2 regions of the Streptomyces mayteni genome follow, and region 2 is predicted to be linked to the other one. Evidence: riboswitches for the same ligand, from Rfam matches in the RefSeq annotation. Region 2 holds a riboswitch; the other holds the start of a gene.
The links. A riboswitch is a leader RNA that binds a small molecule or an ion and turns the genes downstream of it on or off. The one in region 2 is predicted to bind S-adenosylmethionine.
Positions count from the first base shown of each region.

Region 1: linked by a shared signal. The riboswitch ahead of ACYVPE_RS04645 (peroxidase-related enzyme) and the one ahead of thrC (threonine synthase) in region 2 are both predicted to bind S-adenosylmethionine.

Region 1 covers NZ_BAAGPR010000006.1:42,400-53,929, forward strand. The annotation lists gene ACYVPE_RS04605 (iron-siderophore ABC transporter substrate-binding protein) at 1-50, shown strand, start outside; gene ACYVPE_RS04610 (FecCD family ABC transporter permease) at 47-1,093, shown strand; gene ACYVPE_RS04615 (FecCD family ABC transporter permease) at 1,090-2,145, shown strand; gene ACYVPE_RS04620 (ABC transporter ATP-binding protein) at 2,142-2,984, shown strand; gene ACYVPE_RS04625 (FAD/NAD(P)-binding protein) at 3,581-5,665, opposite strand; gene ACYVPE_RS04630 (ABC transporter ATP-binding protein) at 5,662-6,474, opposite strand; gene ACYVPE_RS04635 (FecCD family ABC transporter permease) at 6,471-7,535, opposite strand; gene ACYVPE_RS04640 (ABC transporter substrate-binding protein) at 7,542-8,621, opposite strand; gene ACYVPE_RS04645 (peroxidase-related enzyme) at 8,655-9,785, opposite strand; SAM riboswitch class IV at 9,891-10,000, opposite strand; gene ACYVPE_RS04650 (TIGR03621 family F420-dependent LLM class oxidoreductase) at 10,130-11,083, shown strand; gene ACYVPE_RS04655 (hypothetical protein) at 11,120-11,530, opposite strand, start outside.
Region 2 covers NZ_BAAGPR010000080.1:6,830-18,359, reverse strand. The annotation lists gene ACYVPE_RS28170 (MurR/RpiR family transcriptional regulator) at 1-450, shown strand, start outside; gene murQ (N-acetylmuramic acid 6-phosphate etherase) at 523-1,437, shown strand; gene ACYVPE_RS28160 (phosphotransferase family protein) at 1,430-2,347, shown strand; gene ACYVPE_RS28155 (response regulator transcription factor) at 2,322-3,032, opposite strand; gene ACYVPE_RS28150 (sensor histidine kinase) at 3,020-3,817, opposite strand; gene ACYVPE_RS28145 (serine hydrolase domain-containing protein) at 4,324-5,589, shown strand; gene groL (chaperonin GroEL) at 5,671-7,299, opposite strand; gene ACYVPE_RS28135 (cold-shock protein) at 7,645-7,848, opposite strand; gene ACYVPE_RS28130 (MoaD/ThiS family protein) at 8,310-8,585, opposite strand; gene thrC (threonine synthase) at 8,636-9,949, opposite strand; SAM riboswitch class I at 9,943-10,111, opposite strand; gene ACYVPE_RS28120 (glucosyl-3-phosphoglycerate synthase) at 10,442-11,407, shown strand.

The DNA.
Region 1 (11,530 bases), on a different contig from region 2:
TCGAGGACTACGTGGCGGCGCTCGCCGAGGCCGCGGACCAGGTCAGGTGACCGACGTCGGGACCCGACCCGCGCCGGACGCCGCCACTCTGGTGCGGCGTCCGGCGCGCGTCCGGCTGCTCTGGCTGCTGGCCGTCGTCCTGGCGCTGGCCGCGATCATGCTGGCGTCCGTCGCGTTCGGCTCGCGCACCGTGCCGTGGGGCGACGTCTGGGCGGCGCTCGGCGGCGCCGACGAGTCCCTCGAACAGGCCGCCGTCACCAAGCGGATCCCGCGCACCGTGCTCGCCGTGACCGTCGGCGCCGCGCTCGGCCTGGCCGGCGGCGTGATGCAGGGCGTGACGCGCAACCCGCTGGCCGACCCCGGGATCCTCGGCGTCAACATGGGCGCCTCGCTCGCCGTCGTCACGGCCGTCGCCTACTTCGGGCTCACCTCGCCCACCGGCTACGTCTGGGTCGCGCTCGCCGGGGCGGCCGCCTCGGCCGCCTTCGTCTACACCATCGGCTCCCTCGGACGCGGCGGCGCCACCCCGCTCAAGCTGGCGCTCGCCGGCGCCGCCACCTCGGCGGCCTTCGCCTCGCTGGTCAGCGCCGTGGTGCTGCCCCGCAATGACATCGCCGGCAGCTTCCGGCTCTGGCAGATCGGCGGCGTGGGCGGCGCCTCCTTCGAACGCGTCGGCCAGGTGCTGCCGTTCCTCGCCTTCGGCTTCGCCGTCAGCCTGCTGTCGGCACGGGCGCTCAACTCGCTCGCCCTCGGCGACGAACTCGCCGCCGGGCTCGGCGAACGCGTCGCCGTGGCCCGCGCCACCGCCGCCGTCGGCGCCATCGTGCTGTGCGGCGCCTCGACGGCCGTCGCGGGACCGATCGCCTTCGTCGGCCTCGTCGTCCCGCACGCCTGCCGGCTGCTGGTCGGCGTCGACCACCGCTGGCTGCTGCCGTTCTGCGCGCTGGGCGGCGCGGCGCTGCTCACCGCGGCCGACGTGGTGGGGCGGGTGGTGGCCCGCCCGGCCGAGGTCGACGTGGGCATCGTGACGGCGCTGATCGGCGCCCCGTTCTTCATCCACATCGTCCGCCGTCAGAAGGTCCGTGCCCTGTGAGCGCTCCCGCCGTCGCCGAGCCCTCGCCCGTGCTGGCGGCCGTCACCCGCGGCCGGGCCAGGCGCGCCACCCGACGCAGGCTCGTCGTGCTGACGCTGGTGCTGCTCGTCCTCGCCGCGTTCGCCGCGACCCTGGTCCTCGGGCAGACGTACTACCCGCCAGGCGACGTGCTCCGGGTGATCCTCGGCGAGCAGGTGCCAGGCGCGTCCTTCACGGTCGGCCGGCTCCGGCTGCCGCGCGCGGTGCTCGCCGTGGTGGCCGGCCTGAGCTTCGGCATGGCAGGCGTCACCTTCCAGACGATGCTCCGCAACCCGCTCGCCAGCCCGGACATCATCGGGATCAGCTCGGGCGCCAGCGCGGCCGCGGCCATCGCCATCGTCACGCTCTCCCTCGACGAGACGCGGGTCTCCGTCCTCGCCATCGCCGCCGGGCTCGGCGTCGCGCTGCTCGTCTACACCCTGGCCTTCCGGGACGGCGTCGCCAGCACCCGGCTGATCCTGATCGGCATCGGGATCGCCGCCATGCTCGACAGCGTCACCGCCTACGTGCTCTCCGGGGCCGCCGAGTGGGACCTCCAGGAGGCGACGCGCTGGCTCACCGGCAGCCTCAACGGCGTCGCCTGGGAGGAGACCGTGCCCGCCCTCCTCGCGCTGCTGGTGCTCGCCCCCGTGCTGCTGGCGCGGGCCCGCGACCTCTCCGCCCTGCAACTGGGAGACGACACCGCCGCCGCCCTCGGGGTGCGGGTCGAACGCACCCGCGTCACGCTGATCGTCGCCGCCGTCGGGCTGATCGCCTTCGCCACCGCGGCGGCCGGGCCGATCGCGTTCGTGGCGTTCCTCTCCGGACCCATCGCGGCCCGGCTCGTGGGGCCAGGCACCTCGCTGCTGCTGCCGGCCGGCCTGGTCGGCGCGCTGCTGGTGCTGGCCGCCGACTTCGTCGGGCAGTTCGCGTTCGACACCCGCTACCCGGTCGGCGTCGTCACCGGCGTCCTCGGGGCGCCCTACCTCGTGTACCTGATCATCCGCACCCACCGGTCGGGAGCCTCGATATGACCCCTTCGACCCCGTCGGCCCAGCCGTCCGCCGCGCACGCGCTCGCCGCCGAGAACCTCACCCTCGGCTACGGCGACCGCGTCGTCGTCTCCGCCCTCGACCTCACCGTGCCGCCCGGCGGGATCACGGCGATCGTCGGGGCCAACGCCTGCGGCAAGTCGACGCTGCTGCGCTCGATGTCCCGGCTGCTCGCGCCGCGCGCGGGGCGCGTCGTCCTGGACGGCAGGGCGGTACACCGGCTGCCGGCCAAGGAACTCGCCCGCACGCTCGGCCTGTTGCCGCAGTCCCCGGTGGCGCCCGAGGGCATCACCGTGCTGGACCTCGTCGGCCGCGGCCGCCACCCGCACCAGGGCGTCTTCTCCCGCTGGCACGAGCGGGACGACGCCGCCGTCGCGTCCGCCCTGGAGGCCACCGGGACGGCCGACCTCGCCGACCGCGCCGTCGACGAACTCTCCGGCGGCCAGCGGCAGCGGGTGTGGATCGCGATGGCGCTGGCCCAGCAGACCGACCTGCTGCTGCTCGACGAGCCGACCACCTTCCTCGACGTCAGCCACCAGGTCGAGGTCCTCGACCTGCTGACCGACCTCAACAGGACCCGCGGCACCACCATCGTGATGGTGCTGCACGACCTCAACCTCGCCGCCCGCTACGCCCACCACCTGGTCGCCCTGGCGGCGGGCCGGCTGCACGCCGCCGGCCCGCCGGCCGAAGTGCTGACGGAGGAGACGGTCCGCGCCGTCTTCGGCCTGGCGAGCCGCGTCATCGTGGACCCGGTCTCCGGCAGCCCACTGATGCTCCCGATCGGCCGCTACCACGCGACGTCGGCCGTCGCTCCGTGACGACGGCGGCTACTCGGGCCGGCTGACCCGCCGGCCCGCGCGCGGTCACGGAGGTACCAGTGCCGCACCGAATGTGGCGAGCGCGTAACTTTCCATCCTGCCCAGGCCGTTGAGTGCATACTCTCCTCCTCGTTCAGGAACGTTCGTCGAATCGTCCCGAGGGGAAATTCATGCGGAGGGCCATACGCCTCACCCTGCCCGTCGTCGCCGTCGCGGCCGCGCTCGTGCTGAGCGGCTGCAAGAGCGGCCGCGGCGGCTCGTCGTCCGGCGACAGCGGCGGCAGTGGCGGCAGCAGCTCCGGCGGCCAGCACGACGATGACGACGACATCGGCTTCGGCTCCGCCACCGGCGGCGGCACGTCCGGCGGCAGCGGCGGCAGGAACGACAACAACAACGCGCCCACCAACCGGCAGCTCGAGGGCGACTGGTACACCGGCGTCGACCCGTCAGCCGCCAACATCATGATCGAGTCCGGCGCGGTCACGTTCTACGAGGACCTCGACGTCGAGGGCGACGTCTGCGAGGGCACCGTCCGCGACGGCCGCCTGTCCCTCGCCAGCTGCGAGCAGTACGGCACCGAGACCTGGAACGACCGATCAGCCACCCTGGCCCTGGCCGGTGACGTGCTCCGCGTCACCTGGGCCTCCGGCACCACGATGGAGCTGCGGAACACCCAGACCCCCGGCAGCTTCAGCGACGCCGAACTGGCCCAGATCCGGGAGACCATCGACCGGCTGAACGGCATGTGAGGCGCCCCCGTCCGCGCCCCCGTCCGCGCCCCCGTCCGCGGCCCGGGCCGCCCCGACCACCGTGAGCACCCGCGCCGCGGCCCGGTCGGCCCCGGCCAGCAGCGGCGAAGGGACGCCGGGGGTCGCGCCGATGGCCGAGCCGGGCTGTAGGGCCTCCGCCGGGATGCCGAGCACGATCACCCGCTCGTCGGCCACGCCGTTCGCGGCCAGGAGGTGGAAGTCGACGGGCGTCACGTCCAGGGTCCCGCTGGACACCGCGGGCCCGTGCTCGCTCGACCAGCTGTGCAGCCGCGCCCGCCCCCGGCGCAGCAGCGCGTCGAGCAGCGGGTCGTCGGTGTCGGTCACCACCCCCTTGGACATCCGGGTCTCCACGAACGCGCGGGCCCGCACCGGCGCCGCCCGCCGCACCGCGGACCGGCCGACGAACGCGCCGTCCTCGTGCGTCACCGCCGTGTCCTCGCCGAGCAGTTCGAGCAGCCCGGCGTCGATCAGCGCCAGCACCCGCGCCGTGCGGTGCGGCGGCGGCCCGGACGCCAGGGCGAGGCCGAGCCGGTTGAACCAGCCGTCGACGTCCCGCGCCACGCTGCCGCCGTCCAGCGCGCCGCGCGGCACCAGCTTCCGCACCGGGCCGCGCAGCGCCGCCATGGCGCGGTTGACCGCGTTGCGCGGGTGGGTGAGCGGGGCGTGCATCGCGTCGAGTTCGTCCTCGGCGTGCTCGCGCACCCAGCGCCGCCACGTCTGCTCATCCACAGGACCGGGCGCCGGCGGCCGGTCGAGCCGGCCCACCGACAACGCCCAGCGGGCCGACGTCACCGCGCCCGCCACCACCGCGTCCACCTCGTCGTCGCGGGTCGCGGCGCGCAGCCCGTCAAGCAACTCGCCCTCGTCGGCCCCCGGCACCAGCACCTCGGGGCGGTGCGCGAGCAGCGTGCCGAGATGCGCCCAGGCGAACTCGCGGGCCAGCTGCGGCCAGACGTCCCGCCGGAAGTCCTGCCCTGGCACCTCGGCCACCCCCGCGAACCAGTCGCGGGTCGCCAGCCGCGGCTCGTACCGGGGCGGGAACCCGGGCGACGGGTAGCTCGCCTTCGACCGGTAGGGCAGGCCGCGCCGCGACCCCGCCACCAGGCGCGGCTCGCGCCCGCTCGGCAGGTAGCGCAGCCGGGCGGGACGCGCCGGGTCGCCGGCCGGCTCGAAGCGCCCGCCCCGCCCCTCGGTGAGCAGCGCGACGACGTCGAAGAAGTTGGCGCCGAGCCCCGTCACCAGCACGGTCTCGCCGCCGGGCACCCGGTCCCAGTCGCGTTCCGCCGGCATGCCGGGCTCCACGTAGACGAGCCCGTCCCGCTCCGCCGCCGCCACCAGGGAGCGCACCCGCGGCGAGCGCTTCGCCTGCACCATGCCCTGGGCCAGCACCACGACGTGGCCGCCGAGGCCACGCCCGTCGGCCAGCCGGACGGTCCGCGTCCCGTCCGCGGCCGGCAGCACGTCCACCGCCGTGCCGATCACCCGGGTGACCGCGACCCGCCCCGTGGCCTCCGCCCGCGCCAACTGCTCCCGGTAGTACACGCCCTGGATCCGGCGGGTCGGATACGACCACGGCCGGAGCTCGGCCGCCTCCTCGGCCACCCACCCGGGGCGGTCGGGCGGCGGTTCGCTCTCCCCGGCCCAGCTGATCAGGTCGGGGCCCGGCGTCACGGGACCGCTCATCGGCGTCGATTCGTCCGGGTAGACGGTGGTGTGCGCGCTGTAGGTGTTGTTGAGCAGCAGCGGTGACTGGTCGGTGCGCCAGGTGGCGCCGGCCCCGACCTCCACCCGGTCCACCAGCGCCACCCGCACCGGCGGCGCGCCGGCCGGGTGCCGGGCCGTCAGCCGCTCCACGACGGCCACCGCGCGCGGCCCGCCGCCCACCACGACCAGGTCGAAGGCGACCGTCACGCCGACTCCTTCGCCGTCGGCACGGCCCCGAAGGACGTCCCGGGTTCCAGCGCGGCCGGCCGCACCTCGACCCCCTCGGGGCCTCGGGAGACCCGCACGTCGAGCCCGTACACCCGGCTGAGCAGGGCCTCGTCGAACGCCTCGGCCGGCGGCCCGTCGGCGACGACCCGGCCGCCGTCCAACAGCACCGCCTGGTCGCAGAAGTGCGCCGCGTGGTTGAGGTCGTGAATGGCGATCAGCGCCGTGACGCCCTCCTCCCTGGTCACCGAGCGGACGATCTGGAGCGTCTCGATCTGGTATCGCAGGTCGAGCGCCGAGGTGGGCTCGTCGAGCAGCAGCACCCGCGGCTGCTGGGCCAGGGCGCGGGCGATCAGCACCCGTTGGGCCTGGCCGCCGGAGAGCTGGGACAGCGGCCGGTCGGACAGCTCGGCCAGGCCGAGCCGTTCGATCGCGGCGTCCACGATCTCCCAGTCCCGGCGGGTGGGGCGCAGCCCGATGTGCGGGGTGCGCCCGAGCAGCACGGCCTCCCGCACGGTCTGCTCGAACGGCGTCGCCCCGGACTGCGGGACGTAGGCGACCACCCGGGCGTGCTCGCGGCGCGGGGTGGCGAGCAGGTCGCGGCCGGCGAACGAGACGGTGCCGGCCGCGGGCGGGAGCACCCGGGCGATGATCTTGGTGAGGGTGGACTTGCCAGAACCGTTCGGGCCGAGCAGCGCGCAGAACCCGCCCTCGGCCACCCGCAGGTCGACGCCCTCCAGGACCGGGTTGCGCCGGTAGGCGAACCGGACCGAGGCGACCTCGAGACTCACTGTGCGGCCCTCCTGGTCAGGATGAGGTTGATGAAGACCGGGGCGCCGATGAAGGCGACGACGATGCCGACGGGGATCACCGAGGGCGCCAGCACCGTACGTCCCACGGTGTCCGCGACCACCAGCAGCAGTCCGCCGGTCAGGAAGGAGAACGGCAGCAGGTAGCGGTGGTCGGCGCCGATGGCCAGCCGGGCGATGTGCGGGCCCACCAGGCCGACGAAGCCGATCACCCCGCAGAAGGACACCACGACCGCCGCCAGCACCACCGAGACCACGATGAGCCCCACCCGCACCGCGGTGACGTTCACCCCGAGGCTCTTGGCCGCGTCGTCGCCGGCGAAGGCGATGGCGTTGAGGTCGCGGCTGAACCAGAGCAGCAGCGGCAGGGCGGCCAACGCGCAGGCCCCGACCACCGCGACGTCCCGCCAGCCGGCGTCGTTCACGGAGCCGAACGTCCAGCGCACGATGGCCTGGAGGGTGTTCTCGTCGGCCACGAACTGGAGCGCCGCGGTCATCGCCTCGAAGAGCTGGGTGAGCGCGATCCCCAGCAGGAGCAGGGTGGCGGCGGACATCGCCTTGGCCGACGCGAGACCCAGCACCAGGGCGGAGACGGCCAGCGCCGTGCCGAGCGCGCTGCCGATCACCAGCCACGAGCCGGAACCCGCGGACCCGCCGGTCAGCAGGATCGCCAGCGCGGCGCCGAACGCCGCGGCCGGCGAGACCCCGAGCGTGAACGGGCTGACCAGCGGGTTGCGCAGCAGGCCCTGCATCACCACGCCGGCCAGCGACAGCGCGGCCCCGGCCACGAAGGCGAGCAGCACCCGGGGGAGCCGCAGGTTGATGATCACCGAGTAGGTCTGGGCGAAGTCCCGGTCGAGCACCCCGCCGAAGACCCGGAGGCGGATCGCGCGCCAGACGTCGAGCAGCCCGGCGTCGGTCGTGCCGGCCGTGACGCACCAGGCGGTGACGAGCACGGTCAGCACCGTGCCCGCCCACAGCACCACGGGCCGGCCGGTCCACGTCCGACGCGCGACCGCCTGTCCGGCAGCTGAGACAGCCATCTCGCGTCAGCCCACCCTCTGGAGGTACGCGTCCTCGCCGGGGAAGTCCGCGCCCTGCCCCTGGAACTCCTGGGCCCACCGCTCCAGGTACGCGCCGGGCTCGACGTCGGCGAACTCCTCGGGGTGCAGCCAACTCGCCAGGTAGAGCGCCCCGATGGCCTTGGAGAGACCACTGGTCGCCCAGCCGTTGGTCACGAAGACCCGGCCGTCCCTGACCGCGGACAGCTCCGACCAGCCGGCCCGCCCGAACAACTCGCCGCTCAGCGTGTCGAACCGCTCCTGCCCGGTCGGCTCGGCCGCGGGCCCGAACTCGTGCACCACCACCTCCGGATCCCGCTCCAGGATCGACGCCGGGTCCACCGTGGTCTCGGACTGCTGGTCCCCGCCGGTCTCCAGGTCGCCGTAGATGTTCTCGCCGCCGGCGGCCACGATGATCTGGTCGAAGCCCGAGCCGGGCAGGCCGGTGAGATAGGGCTGCTCCGTCTCCCAGTACACGCGCACCGGTTCGGTGCCGGCCACCCGGTCGCTGATCAGCCCGAAGATCTCGTCGTAGAACCCGGACACCCGCTCCGCGCCCGCCGGCTCCCCGAAGACCTCGCCGAGCAGCTCGACGGTCTCGTGGAACACGTCGAAGTCCCAGGCGGTGGCCACGACCACCGGGATCCCGAAGGACTCCAGCTGGTCGGCCGCCTCCTGCCAGGCCCCGTTGCGGGGGAGGACGAACACGTCGGGGTCGAGCTCCACGACCGACTCGTAGTTGATCTCCTGGAGGTCCTCGCTGACCACCTCCTCGTCGGAGATGTCCAGGTAGGGCAGCCGGGACTGCGAGACCCGGTCGTAGCCGACCACCCGGTCGCCGGCCCCGATGGCCTGGGCGAACTCGTTGCCGTAGCTGTTCAGCACGACGGCGCGCTCGGCGGGCCCTTCGAGCTCCACGGTGCGCCCGACGTCGTCGACGACGGTGAGCGAACCCTCGCGTTCCCCGCCGGCCTCCTCCCCACCGTCCTCGGTGGTCACGTTCCCGCAGGCCCCGACGAACAGCCCCACGACGGTCGCGGCGGCCAGGGCGGACAAGCGCTGTCTCATGACGATTCCGTTCCGTTCGTTTCTCGTGTGTGCTCAGGGCCAGTAGGGGTCGCCGAGGCTGAGCATCAGCCGGTTCGCCCAGCCGAAGAAGGCCGCGGCCGCCACCAGGTCGACCAGCTCGACGTCGTCGAGCCCCAGTTCGCGCAGCCGGTCCACCTGGGCCGTGGTGGCGCTCACCGGCGTGGTGGCGAGCGCCGCGGCGAACTCGACGATCGCCGCCCACCGGGCGTCCTGCCCCGCCGCCAGCGCCGCGCCGCCCGTCGGCACCCAGTCGGCGTCCCGCGCCAGCCGGACCCCGAGCAGCCGGTCCACGTCCGCCGGCCGCTTCGACAGCTGCGCGGACTTCCTGGCGTGCACGGACGCGCAGTACACGCAGTCCGTCACCTTGCTGACCGCCGCGGCGGCCAACTCGCGTTCGGCGCGCGGCAGTCCCTCGGTGGTGGCGAAGATCGCGGCGTCCAGCGCCGTCCGCGCCGCCAGCACCTTCGGCAGCCGGGCCAACAGCCGGAAGTACTCGCCGTTGGTCTTCCCCCGGAACGACGCCTCCTGCTCCTCGGTGAGCTCGTCCGTCGGCACCGGCGCCACCCACGCCGTCCAGGACAGCAGCTCCCTGGTGAACTCCACCGGCCGCTCACGCCCGTTGGACGCCGTCCGCGCCGTGCTCTTGACCCGCCCCCGCCCCGGCGTCTCCCGCGCCGGCGCCGCCACCTCGGGACCGCGCCCCTCGAGCAACCGCAGCCCCTGGATCGCCCGCGCCTGGAACGCGGTGAACGCCGCTACCTGCGAGATCGCCACGACCTCGTCCGGCGACCACCCCGCCTCGACCAGCCGCGCCAGGTCCTCCCGGCCGGCCAGCGCCGGCGACACGCTGACCAGGTCCACGTGCCGCACCGCCGCCCGCGACCGCGGATCCGCCGGCGGCTCGTCCCCCCACAGCGCCGCGTCACCACCCCGCGCGGCGTGCTCCTCGACCAACTCGGTCACGCCGTGCCACCGCGCAGCCAGCGCGGCCAACCCCCGCCGCACCGGCTCCTCCCCGCCGAACAGCGCCTCCCCGGCCTCCTGCGCCCGCCGCCCCACCAACGGCTTGACGGCCCGCGCCGCCTCGACCCGCTCCCCCAACCCGGCCAGCCGCCCGATGTCGTCCTGCTGCGTGGTGCTCATCTCGCCCGCCTCGTCGTCCTCGATCCCATGACGGCCGAGGCAGGGGCAAACGCCTCGCCCCTGTCCAAGGACAGAGACGAGTTCTCACGAGATGAGATCCCACGAGGAGCACGCTTGCCGCATCACCGCAGCCGGGTCGTCGTCCCCGGGGGCACCCCACCGCGCAGGAGGGTTGCCGGCCAGCAAGCCGGGTCTTCACGCTGACACTCTTGACCTGCGCGGCAAACTAGCCGACCCAAACCCTCCGGAAAACCCCGCGTCCGCCATGTGAGACACCCGTCCGCCATGGGGACGGGGCGGGATCGCCTCTGGTGCTGGCCCGCCATCTCGGGCACGCTGACGCGATGCGTCCCTTTCGCTTCCTCACCGTGGTCGGCGAACCGCAGGACGGCCCCGGCCTGGCCGCGTTCGCGCGGCGCGCGGAGTCGATCGGCTACAGCGCCCTGATGTCCCCCGACCACCTCGTGGCCCAGTACGCGCCGATCCCGCTCCTCACCGCCGCGGCCGTGGCGACCGAGCGACTCCGGGTCGGCACCTTCGTGTTCAACAACAACCTCCGCCACCCCGCCGTCCTGGCCCAGGAACTCGCGACGCTCGACCGCCTCTCCGGCGGACGCCTGGAGATCGGCCTCGGCGCCGGCTGGAACAAGCCGGAACACGACGCGATCGGCATCCCCTTCGAACCCGTCGGCACCCGGATCGCCAAACTCACCGAAGCGATCCAGGTGTTCAAGGGCTGCCTCGGCGACGAGCGGTTCTCCCTCGCCGGCAGGCACTACACGATCAGCGACTACGACGCGCAGCCGAAGCCGGTCCAGCGCCCCCATCCGCCGATCTTCATCGGCGGCGGCGGAAAGCGCCTGCTGACACTGGCCGCCGAACAGGCCCAGATCATCGGCCTGGCCCCCCGGCTCGGATGGGACGAGCAGGGCCTCCCGACCCTCGACGCACCCAGCATCACGGTCGCGGCCACGGAGGAGAAGATCGGCTGGATCCGCGACGCCGCCGGCGACCGCTTCCCCGAACTCGAACTCAACAGCTACCCGACCGGCGGCCCGATGGTCCTCACCCACGACGCCAAGGGCGAGGCCCGCAGGCGAGCCGACGAACTCCGCCGGCGCACCGGCGTCGAGCTCACCGTCGAGGAGATCATGGAGTCGCCCCACGTCTTCATCGGCTCCGTCAGGGAACTGACCCGGAAGTTCGTCGCCCTCCGCGAACGCCTCGGCATCAGCTCGTTCCTCCTGGACGACATGGAAGCGGCCGCCCCCATCGTCGAGGAACTCGCCGGACGGTGACCCCTGTCCCGGCGAATGTCCCGGCGAACTCCGGCGCTACGGCCGGCCGCTGTGCCGCAGCCGCAGCCGGCGGCGGGGATGCGAGCGCAGCACCGGGTGCAGGTTCCAGCCCCGCTCCGAGGCGACGCGGATGACGTAACCGGCGCCCGCGCCCCGGAAGTAGTGCACGCCGAGCTCCAGGTCGCGGTGGGCGAACCCGTGGGGAGCCCCCGCCAGCCGGGTCTTCCTCTCGACCAGCCGATCCACCCGCGCCCGGTAGAACGCCGAGTCGCCCTCCCGCACCAGCGCCACCGGCGTCACGCACCAGCGCGGGAGGAACGGCATCCGCCCCAGCGTGGCGTCCAGCACCCGCACCGCGCCGTCCTCGAACCGCGGCAACACGTAGACGACCAGCTGCACCACCATGGCGACGCCGTAGAGGCAGAAGGCGAGGAGGAACCACACCAC
Region 2 (11,530 bases):
ATCGGCGCCTCGTCGCTGGTCGCCCAGGACCTGGCGCAGAAGCTGCTCCGCATCGGCCTGGTCGCGCACGCCCACGCGGACCCGCACCTGGCCGTCACCAACGCGGTCCAGCTCCGCACCGGGGACGTCGCGGTGGCCATCACCCACTCGGGCCGCACGGTGGACGTGATCGAGCCGCTCCAGGCGGCGTTCGACCACGGCGCGACGACGGTGGCGATCACCGGCCGCCCGGACGGCGAGGTCACCCAGTACGCGGACCACGTGCTGACCACCTCGACCGCCAGGGAGAGCGAGCTCAGACCGGCCGCGATGTCCAGCCGCACCAGCCAACTGCTGGTGATCGACTGCCTGTTCATCGGCGTCGCGCAGCGCACCTACGAGTCGGCCGCGCCCGCGTTGCACGCCAGCTACGAGGCGCTGGCCCACCGCCACTCGCCGCGCGAGCGCTGAGCCACCGCCCGCACGGCCGTCACCCCCCTGCCCCCGGCCCCCCTGGCCCAGAACATGGAGAGCCGAACCCGCATGTCCACGGACTTTGACTCGCTGACCACCGAGGCCCACCGGCCGGAACTCGCCGAGATCGACCGGCTTTCGACGCTGGAGATCGCCCGCACCATGAACGCCGAGGACGCCCTCGTCCCGGCGGCGGTGGCGGCCCAGCTGCCGAACATCGCCGCCGCCATCGACGCGGCGGCCGAGCGGATGGCCAGGGGCGGACGCCTGCTCTACCTGGGGGCGGGCACGGCGGGCCGGCTCGGGGTGCTGGACGCCAGCGAGTGCCCGCCCACCTTCAACACGGACCCCGGCGAGGTGATGGGCCTGATCGCCGGGGGCCCCGAGGCCATGGTCTCGGCGGTGGAGGGCGCCGAGGACAGCGAGGAGCTGGCCGCGGCCGACCTGGCCGGGATCGGCGTCACGGCCGACGACGTGGTGGTGGGCGTCTCGGCCTCCGGGCGCACCCCGTACGCGGTGGGCGCCGTCCGGTACGCGAGAGCCAGGGGGGCGCTGACCGTCGGCGTCTCCTGCAACCCCGGCTCCCCGCTGGCCGCCGCCGCGCACCACGGCATCGAGGTCGTGGTGGGCCCCGAGCTGGTCACCGGCTCCACCCGGCTCAAGGCGGGCACCGCGCAGAAGCTCGTGCTCAACATGATCTCGACCATCAGCATGATCCGGCTCGGCAAGACCTACGGGAACCTGATGGTCGACGTGCGCGCCTCCAACGAGAAGCTGCGGGCCCGCTCGCGGCGCATCGTCCACCTGGCGACGGGCGCGCCGGAACCGGTGATCGAGGACGCGCTGACCGCCACCGGCGGCGAGGTGAAGAACGCGATCCTCACCATCCTCGGCAAGGTCGACGCGGGCACGGCCGACCGGCTGCTCGCCGACAGCCACGGCCACCTGCGGGCCGCGCTCGCCGCGGCCGACGCCCGTGGCTAGCGCGGAGCTGGCGGTCGCCGGCCTCACCGAGGCGGACATCGCGGAACGCACGCCGCTCACCGGCGGCACCTACAACGCCTTGTACCTGCTGCGGCTGACGGACGGCCGCCGGCTGGTCCTGAAACAGCCCCCGCCGCCCGACACCCCGGGGCTCACCCATGAGCGCCGACTGCTGGTGGGCGAAGCCGAGTTCTACCGCGCGGCGGCGCGGGCCGGGGTGCCGGTGCCGGCGGTGGTGTCCTGGAACGAGGACCACCTGCTGATGACGGAGTGCCCGGGCGTCTCCTGGAACGACGCCCCGCCTACCTCCGGCGCGGAGCGCGCGCGGCTGCGGCGCGAACTCGGCGCGCTGGTCCGCCGGCTGCACGCCGTGCACGGCCCCGGCTTCGGCTACCCGAGCGGCGCGGTCCCGCCCTCGGCCGACTGGCGCGGCACCTTCACCGCCATGCTGGACGCCGTCCTGGCCGACGCCGACCGCTACGCGGCACCGCTGCCGGTGCCGACCGCCCGCATCCGCGCCCTGGCGTCCGCCGTCGCCCCGGTGCTCGACGAGGTCACGACGCCCGCCCTCGTCCACTTCGACCTGTGGGCCGGCAACGTCCTGCTGGCGGACGGGCGGATAAGCGCCCTGATTGACGGCGAGCGGATGTTCTGGGGCGACCCGCTCGCCGACTTCGCGTCGCTCTGCCTGCTGGCTCCGCTGGACGACGACCTGCTGGCCGGCTACGGCGCGGCGGCCTTCTCCCCGGCGGAGCGCCTGCGGATGGCGCTCTACCGGACGTATCTCGACGTCATCATGCTCACGGAGGGCGCACCGCGCGCCTACCCGGCGGCCCACGTCGCCCGGACCGTGCGGGAGGTCACGCCGCACCTGCGGGCGGCGCTCACCGAGTTGTCGGTGGCGGCCTGAGGGGCCTCCCCCCACCCGCCAGGCCCTGCGTGTCCGACGCCGTGCCGCCATGGCGGCGGAGGTAGGCCAGGACGGCGCGGACGCGGCGGTGGCCGCTGTCGCCGACCGACAGGCCGAGCTTGAGGAAGACGTTGCCGATGTGCTTGTGGACGGCGTTGTCGGTGATGAAGAGCCGTTGGGCGATGGTCGCGTTGTCGTGGCCCTCGGCCATCAGCGCGAGAACCTCGCGCTCGCGTGCGGTCAGGGCGTCGACGGGGTCGCCCCGCGCGAGGAGTTGGGCGATGACCTCCGGGTCCATGGCGGTGCCGCCGCCGGCCACCCGGCGCAGCGCGTCGGTGAACTCCGCGATGCGGCTCACCCGGTCCTTGAGCAGGTAGCCGATGCCGCCCCTGGCGTCGGCGAGGAGGCGACCCGCGTACTCCTGCTCCACGTACTGCGACAGGACCAGGACGGGCAGCCCGGGGTGGTCGCGGCGGGCCTGGACGGCGGCCCTGACGCCCTCGTCGCGGAAGGCCGGGGGCAGCCGCACGTCCACGATGGTGACGTCCGGTCGGTGGGTCTCGACGGCGCCGAGGAAACCGGGGGCGTCGGCCGCGATCGCGACGACGTCGAAGCCCTGGGAGTTGAGGAGGAGTTCGAGCCCTGACGACAGCAGGACGTTGTCCTCGGCGATCACCACCCGCACGGCAGCTCCACGGTGACGACGGTCGGCCCGCCGCGCGGGCTGCTGATCCTCATGGTGCCGTCGAGCGCGGCGGCGCGGCGGCGCATCCCGGCCAGTCCCGAGCCTCGGGCGGCGTCCGCGCCGCCGGTCCCGTCGTCGGCTATCTCCGCCCGGAGCAGCGCGTCGTCGCGGGTGACGCGAACCGAGGCGCTGGTGGCCCGGCTGTGCCGGGCGATGTTCGCCAGTGCCTCGGTGACGGCGAAGTAGGCGACCGCCTCGACCGCCGCCGGGATCTCACCGAGCGGGCCGACGTCGACGCGGGTCGGCACCCCGGCCCTGGCGGTCAGGGCGCTGAGCGCGCCGGCGAGGCCCTGGTCGGCGAGCACCGGGGGATAGATGGTGCGGATGACGGAGCGCAGCTCGGTCATCGCGTCCTCGGTCTCGGTGTGGGCCTGCCGGACGAGATCGGCCGCCGCGTCGGGGTCCTTGGCCAGGCTCTGGCCTGCCACGGCCAGCCGCATCGCGATGGCCACGAGCCGGGCCTGGGTGCCGTCGTGCAGGTCCCTTTCGATCCGGCGGAGTTCCGCGCTGTGCGCCTGGAGGACGTCCACGCGTGTCCTGGTGAGTTCGGTGACGCGGTTGCCAAGACGCTCGGCGGGCGAGGGCGCCAGGATCGCGAGGCAGCACCTGGCGTGCGCGCGGGCGAGCGGCGGGAGGGCGAGGGCGGCCAGTGCCGCCAGGACCACGAGGTTCAGCAGGCCGAGCGAGAACGCGGTGCCCCAGGTGGTGATCCGATCGCTGGCCACGGGCAGCCACGGCGCCGTGGGAAAGGCCCACCAGGCCACGGTGATGACGGGAGTGAGGGACAGGCTGCCGAGCAGGACCAGCGCGAGGGCGCCCGCCGGCAGGCCGGTGACCAGCTGTGTCGCGAGCCACCCGAGGTTGCGGCGGGCGGGGCGTGGGCGCGGCTCGACCGGCTGTGCGAGCAGCGCGCCGGCCGTCCCGCTCCGCCCAGGGCTGGGCCAGCGAGGGAACGCACAGCAGGGGCGCGGCGGCGAGCGTCAGCGTGGCGGCCACCAGGGTGCCCGACAGGTAACGCCCGCCGCGCCACGTGCCGAGCCACCGTGTGCGGGCCGCGACGAGTACGTCGAGCACCTGTTCCGTTTCCCTTGGTCGTCCGGGAGGAGTGCGGAGGCCCTCCACGTGACGACCGTAGAGGCCGGCCACCACCGCGACACTACAGGCAGCTGTAGCTTTCGCCCGGGGGCCCGCGGCAGCGATCCGCGACCCCGCGCCTACCTAGCGTGGACGCATGAGATCGACGAACCCGAGCGCCACGCCAGGCCCTCCGCACGCTCCCCAGCCCGACCGGCCGGGGCGGCACGACCGCCGGATCGGCAGGCGGTGGGCGGCCGCCGCCGCGGTCCTCGTCACCGCCGGCACGGCCGTCGCCCTCCAGTTGCCGGCCGACGCACACCAGCCGGCCGGGCCCGGATACCGGCAGGACGATCTGCGTCGGGACACCGACGCCATCACGGCGCTGGGGGTGACGGGGGTGCAGGCGCGGGTGTCCACCGGCACCGGCCGGGATCTGGTCGCCACCAGCGGCGTCGCCGAGGTGGGCGGTGACCGCCCGGTGCCCCGCGACGGCTACTTCCGGATGGCCAGCACCGGCAAGGCGCTGGTGGCCACCGTGATCCTGCAACTGGTCGACGAGGGCAGGCTGGCGCTCGACGACACGGTGGACCGCTGGCTGCCGGGACTGGTGGAAGGCAACGGCAACGACGGGCGCCTGCTCACCGTCCGCCACCTCCTCCAGCACACCGGCGGCATCCACGACGACCTGCCCGGCTTCGCCACCCCGCAGGAGTACTACGAGCACCGGTACGACGCCTACACCCCCCGGGAGATCGTCGCGCGGGCGATGCGGTACCCCCCGGACTTCGCACCCGGCGACGGGTGGGGGTACTCCAACACCGGCTACGTCCTCCTCGACATGATCATCGAGGAGGTCACGGGTCAGCCATGGCACCGGGAGGTCGAGGATCGGATCCTGCGGCCACTCGGCATGGACCGCACCTACCTGCCGGGCGACACGCCCACCCTCCGCCGCCCGCACGCCAACGCCTACGAGGTCTACCCCTCGGGCGAACGGGTCGACGTCACCGAGGTGATCGTCCCCGACCCCGGCGGATACGTCTCCACCACCGCGGACGTCAACCGCTTCTTCGGGGCCCTGCTCGGCGGCGAGCTGCTGCCCGGGGCACGGCTGGCCGAGATGCGGGACACCGTCCCGGTCAGCGAGGAGATGCGGGCGTTCTGGCCGGACGGGCGCTACGGCCTCGGCCTGCTCAACCGGCCCCTGTCCTGCGGCGGCGGCTACTGGGGCCACGAAGGCGGCGAGAGCGGCTACATCACGCTGAACGGCGCCACCGAGGACGGCGGTCGTACCGTCACCGTCTCGATGTCCACCGCCCTGGGCGACTCGCCCGACCACATACTCCGGCAGGAGCGGGCCGCCAGTGACCTCGTCGACCACGCGCTGTGCGACACCCCGGGCGACGAGCGGGACGGGTGACGGGCGAGGGCCCGCCCGGCGGCTGGTGCCGCCGGGCGGGCCCGGGAACTTCGAGGACGGTGCGCGGCGACGCGCGATCCGTCAGAAGTCCATGCCACCGCCCATGTCGCCCGCACCGGCGCCGGCACCGGCCGCCGCCTTCTCGGGCTTGTCGGCGATCACGGCCTCGGTGGTGAGGAAGAGGGCCGCGATGGACGCCGCGTTCTGCAGCGCGGAGCGGGTGACCTTGGCCGGGTCGATGATGCCCTCGGCCAGCAGGTCGACGTACTCGCCGGTGGCCGCGTTCAGGCCGTGGCCCGGGGTCAGGCCGCGGACCTTCTCGACCACGACGCCGCCCTCGAGGCCGGCGTTGACCGCGATCTGCTTCAGCGGGGCCTCGAGCGCCAGCTTGACGGCGGCGGCACCGGTGGCCTCGTCGCCGTCCAGGTCCAGCTTGTCGAAGACCGAGGCGGCCTGCAGCAGGGCGACGCCACCACCGGCGACGATGCCCTCCTCGACGGCGGCCTTGGCGTTGCGCACCGCGTCCTCGATGCGGTGCTTGCGCTCCTTGAGCTCCACCTCGGTGGCGGCGCCGGCCTTGATGACGGCCACGCCGCCGGCCAGCTTCGCGAGGCGCTCCTGGAGCTTCTCGCGGTCGTAGTCCGAGTCGGAGTTGTCGATCTCGGCGCGGATCTGGTTGACGCGGCCCTGGACCTGCTCGCTGTCACCGGCACCGTCGACGATGGTGGTCTCGTCCTTGGTGATGACCACCTTGCGGGCGCGGCCCAGCAGGTCGAGGGTGGCGTTCTCCAGCTTGAGACCGACCTCCTCGGAGATGACCTGGCCGCCGGTGAGGATGGCGATGTCGTTGAGCATGGCCTTGCGGCGGTCGCCGAAGCCCGGGGCCTTGACGGCGACGGACTTGAAGGTGCCGCGGATCTTGTTCACGACGAGCGTGGACAGGGCCTCGCCCTCGACGTCCTCGGCGATGATCAGCAGCGGCTTGCCGGACTGCATGACCTTCTCCAGCAGCGGCAGCAGGTCCTTCACGCTGCCGATCTTGGAGTTGACGATGAGGATGTAGGGGTCCTCGAGCTCCGCCTCCATGCGCTCCATGTCGGTGGCGAAGTAGGCCGAGATGTAGCCCTTGTCGAAGCGCATGCCCTCGGTGAGCTCGAGCTCGAGCCCGAAGGTCTGCGACTCCTCGACGGTGATGACGCCTTCCTTGCCGACCTTGTCCATGGCCTCGGCGATCAGCTCGCCGATCTGGGTGTCGCCGGCGGAGATGGAGGCGGTGGAGGCGATCTGCTCCTTGGTCTCGACCTCCTTGGCCTGGCCGAGCAGGGCCTCGGAGACCTTCTCGACCGCGGCCTCGATGCCCCGCTTCAGGGCCATCGGGTTGGCACCGGCGGCCACGTTGCGCAGGCCCTCGCGGACCAGTGCCTGGGCCAGCACGGTGGCGGTGGTGGTGCCGTCGCCAGCGACGTCGTCCGTCTTCTTGGCGACCTCCTTGACGAGCTCCGCGCCGATCTTCTCGTAGGAGTCCTCGAGCTCGATCTCCTTGGCGATGGAGACACCGTCGTTGGTGATGGTCGGAGCGCCCCACTTCTTCTCAAGGACGACGTTCCGGCCCTTGGGGCCGAGCGTGACCTTGACGGCGTCCGCGAGCTGGTTCATCCCGCGCTCGAGGCCGCGCCGCGCCTCCTCGTTGAACGCGATGATCTTGGCCATGTGAAGGGGTCCTCCCAGGTACCGGGGTGGATTACTCCGGACCGCGCTGGCGCCCGCGACGGACGGCCCATCGGCCGGCGGTTCCTTGCCCCACCTGCCGAACGGACCTCACCGAACCGGTCCTTGCTGTCACTCTCACCCGGAGAGTGCTAACGCCATGATTAGCACTCTCCCCCCAAGAGTGCAAGCGGCCCGAAGGGCCTCCATGAGGGGTGGTGGTCGGGCGACGGGAAGGGCGCAAGCGGCGACCGGTGGGGGGAGGCGGGGCGGGAGGCGCGCCGAGGGCCCGCGCCCAAGGTGCGGACGCGGGCCCTCGGCATCGAGGCCGTGGTACGGTCGGGCGGTTCAGACGGCCACCCGGACCATGTCGGCCTGTGGCCCCTTCTGTCCTTGCGAGATCTCGAACTCGACCCGCTGACCCTCTTCGAGAGTGCGGTAGCCGTCCATCTGAATCGCGCTGTAGTGGACGAACACGTCCGCACCACCGTCTACCGCGATGAAGCCGTAGCCCTTCTCCGCGTTGAACCACTTGACGGTGCCCTGAGCCATTCCTAACTCCCCATTTTGCTGGCCCTTTCACGAGACCGCGCTTCGCGGGCCCGGGTCAGACCTCATCAGACCCAACCCCCGGGCGGTGTGGGGGTGTGCGCCGGAACGCGTCGACCGCCGCTGAATGTATCTGGACGGACGCCCAGTGCAACAGGCCAATCGAGGGAGAATTCTTGGCAAGCCAGAACGGGCAAATGCCCAATATTAGCTGAAAGTTGAATCATTCGCCTGGGCTTTTTCGCCCCAACCCGACAATTCGTACGTCGATTTTCGGCACATTATTTGCGCCATGTGTCGCGAATTCATATGCGGGTGGCATCGGCCAGCGGCGCTCCGGAGCTCACTCTATCGCTCTCCAGACGGCCGCCCGCCCCGAGCCGCGGGGGCTCGAGGCGGGCGTGGAGTGCGTGTGGAGCTGGGGATTTGCGGTGGTAACGGCCGCTTACCGGACAAACGGAACGTCAGCCTCCGGCGACGGCCGGAATGATCGACACGCCCGCGCCGTCCGGCGTGGGGGTGAGCAGCCCTTCGGTGAAGCGGACGTCGTCGTCGTTCACATAAACGTTGACGAACCGCCGCAACCTGCCCTCGTCGTCCAGCACCCGGGCGGCGATCCCCTGGTGGTTGCGGTCCAGGTCGGCCAGCACCTCGGCCAGGGTCCCGCCGTCGGCCTGGACCTCGGACTGCCCGCCGGTGTAGGTGCGGAGGATGGTGGGGATTCGGACGGTCACGCTCATCTGGTTCTACCTCCCGTGAGGGGTTGGCCGGGTCGGGTCGGGGCGGCGGGTCACGCCAGACCGGCTTGCCGGAACGCGTCGAGGCTCGGCGGGATCGTCGCGGTCGGGCCGGCCGCCGAGGCGACCGCGTCCAGGGTCTTGAGGCCGTCGCCGCTGTTGATGACGACGGTGGTCAGGGAGGGGTCGAGCGCGCCCTCCTCGATCAGCTTCCTGGTGACGCCCAGCGTCACGCCGCCCGCGGTCTCGGTGAAGATGCCCTCGGTGCGGGCCAGCAGGCGGATCGCGTCCACCACCTGCTCGTCCGTGACGTCGGCCACGGCGCCGCCGGTGCGCCGCGCGATGTCCAGCACGTAGGGGCCGTCCGCCGGGTTGCCGATCGCCAGGGACTTGGCGATGGTGTTCGGCTTGACCGGGCGGACCACGTCGTGGCCGTCCCTGAAGGCCCGGGAGACCGGCGAGCAGCCCTCGGCCTGGGCGCCGAAGATCCGGTAAGGACGGTCCTCGACCAGGCCGGTGGCGATCAGCTCCTTGAGCCCCTTGTCGATCTTGGTGAGCTGCGATCCGGAGGCGATCGGGATCACCAGCTGGTCGGGCAGCCGCCAGCCGAGCTGCTCGCAGATCTCGAAGGCCAGCGTCTTGGAGCCCTCCGCGTAGTAGGGGCGGAGGTTGACGTTCACGAAGCCCCAGCCCTCGCCGAGCGGGTCGCCGATGAGCTCGCTGCAGAAGCGGTTGACGTCGTCGTAGCTGCCGTCGATGGCGACCACCTGGCCGCCGTAGACGGCGGCCATCACGACCTTGGCCTGTTCCAGGTCGTGCGGGATGAAGACGCAGGACCGCAGGCCGGCGCGGGCCGCGGCGGCGCCGACCGCGCCGGCCAGGTTGCCGGTGGAGGAGCACGACAGGGTGGTGAAGCCGAAGGCACGCGCTGCTTCGAGCGCCTGGGCGACCACCCGGTCCTTGAAGGAGTGGGTCGGGTTGCCCGAGTCGTCCTTGACGTAGAGGGGGCCGGTCACGCCAAGCTCGGCGGCCAGCCGGTCGGCCTTCACCAGCGGGGTGAGGCCGGGGTTCAGGTTGGGCTTGGTGGCGACGTCGGCGGGGACGGGCAGCAGCGGCGCGTAGCGCCAGATGCTCTTGGGGCCCGCCTCGATGCGCCGGCGCAGGCCCTCGGGGTCGCCGCTCGGCAGGTCGTAAGCGATCTCGAGCGGCCCGAAACAGGACGCGCAGGCGAAGATCGGGCTGAGCGGGAAGCGCTCGCCGCACTCGCGACAGGAGAGCGCGACGGCCGGACCGAGGTCGACGGATGCGGTGGGTGACGAGTCGGCTGCGGTCAGCACGGACATGGGTGCGAGGCCCTTTCCTCTCATCTTCCCCGAGGCGGCTCTCGCCCACGGGACGGAATTGGCACCTTCCCCACCGGAAGTCTCGTCGGACGCGGCCGCCATTGGCCGTCACTCCGTGTCACGAGGACCGGCGGAAGGGTTGCCGGGGCTTCAACGGGCCGTTCCCTCTGCCCCTCTGGATGAGCTGTATGCGGTTGTCGGCGCGGCCCCCGATATGCGGAGGACACCTGCGCTGTTCGAGACTGTAACCGACACCCCCCACAATGGCCCGGGCCGTCCGATCCGCGAGACACGAGGAGACACGGGAGACAGTGGGCGATCCGGGAGACAGCAGCACACTGGCGCGGGCCTGAGAACGACCCTGGCGGGCCCGGAGAAGTCGGGGCCCAGGCGACACCGCGATCTCGCATGGTCTCGACGGATTCGGGTACGCCGGTAAAGGGCAGATACGGCCAAACGATGCAATGGTGGCCAAAAGAGTTCGAACATGGCCGAACGCGAACAGGAGCGACATTCGTGCTGGAAGAGGCAGAGGAGTGGCTGAGCCGCCGGTCCTGGACCGCCGCTGACCGCCCGCTGCCGCGGCTGTTGAACGCGAAGCGGGCAGCAGGAGCGGCAGGGAGCATCAGCGTGGTACTCCCCGCACTGAACGAGGAGGCGACCGTAGGCGCCATCGTGGAAGCGCTCAGGCGCGACCTGATGGAACGGGTGCCGCTCATCGATGAACTGCTGGTGGTGGACTCCGGCTCCACCGACCGCACCTCGGAGGCCGCGGCCGCGGCGGGCGCGAAGGTCGTCCACCGCGACGAGATCCTGCCGCGGATGCCGACCGTCCCCGGCAAGGGCGAGGTGCTCTGGCGCTCGCTGATGGCCGCGAGCGGCGAGATCATCTGTTACGTCGACGCCGACCTGCGCGAGTTCGACTCCGCCTTCGTCTCGGGCATCGTCGGGCCACTCCTCACGGATCCCGACGTGCACCTGGTCAAGGCCATGTACGACCGGCCGCTCGGCGACAAGCCGACCGGCGCCCACCAGGGCGGCCGGGTCACCGAGCTGGTGGCCCGCCCGCTGCTCAACCTGCACTGGCCGCAACTGGCCGGCGTCGTCCAGCCGTTGGGCGGCGAGTACGCGGCCCGTCGCTCGCTGCTTGAGCGGCTGCCGTTCCCGGTGGGCTACGGCGTGGAGCTCGGGCTGCTGATCGACACGCTGAACACGGTCGGCCTCGACGCCCTGGCCCAGGTCGACGTGGGGGTGCGCAAGCACCGCCACCAGGACGGGCAGGCGCTGGGGCGGATGGCGGCGGCGATCATGCGGACCGCGCAGTGCCGGCTGCCGGGCTCGGTGCTGCCGATGCGGGTCGACATGACGCAGTTCGACCGCGGTCAGGAGGGCGGCTTCCAGCCGCGCACCCACCTGATCAACGCGGAGGAGCGTCCGCCGATGTTCACCGTCCCCGAGTACGCGGCGCGCCAGGCGGCGTAGTCGCGCGCGGGGCCGCCGGGGCGGGTGTGACGTGTCGCACGTTTCACCCGCTCCCCCGCTGGCTAGCCTCGGACCACGTCCCCGGGCCGCACGCGCCTCCGGCACCTCGATCTCCCCAGGGAG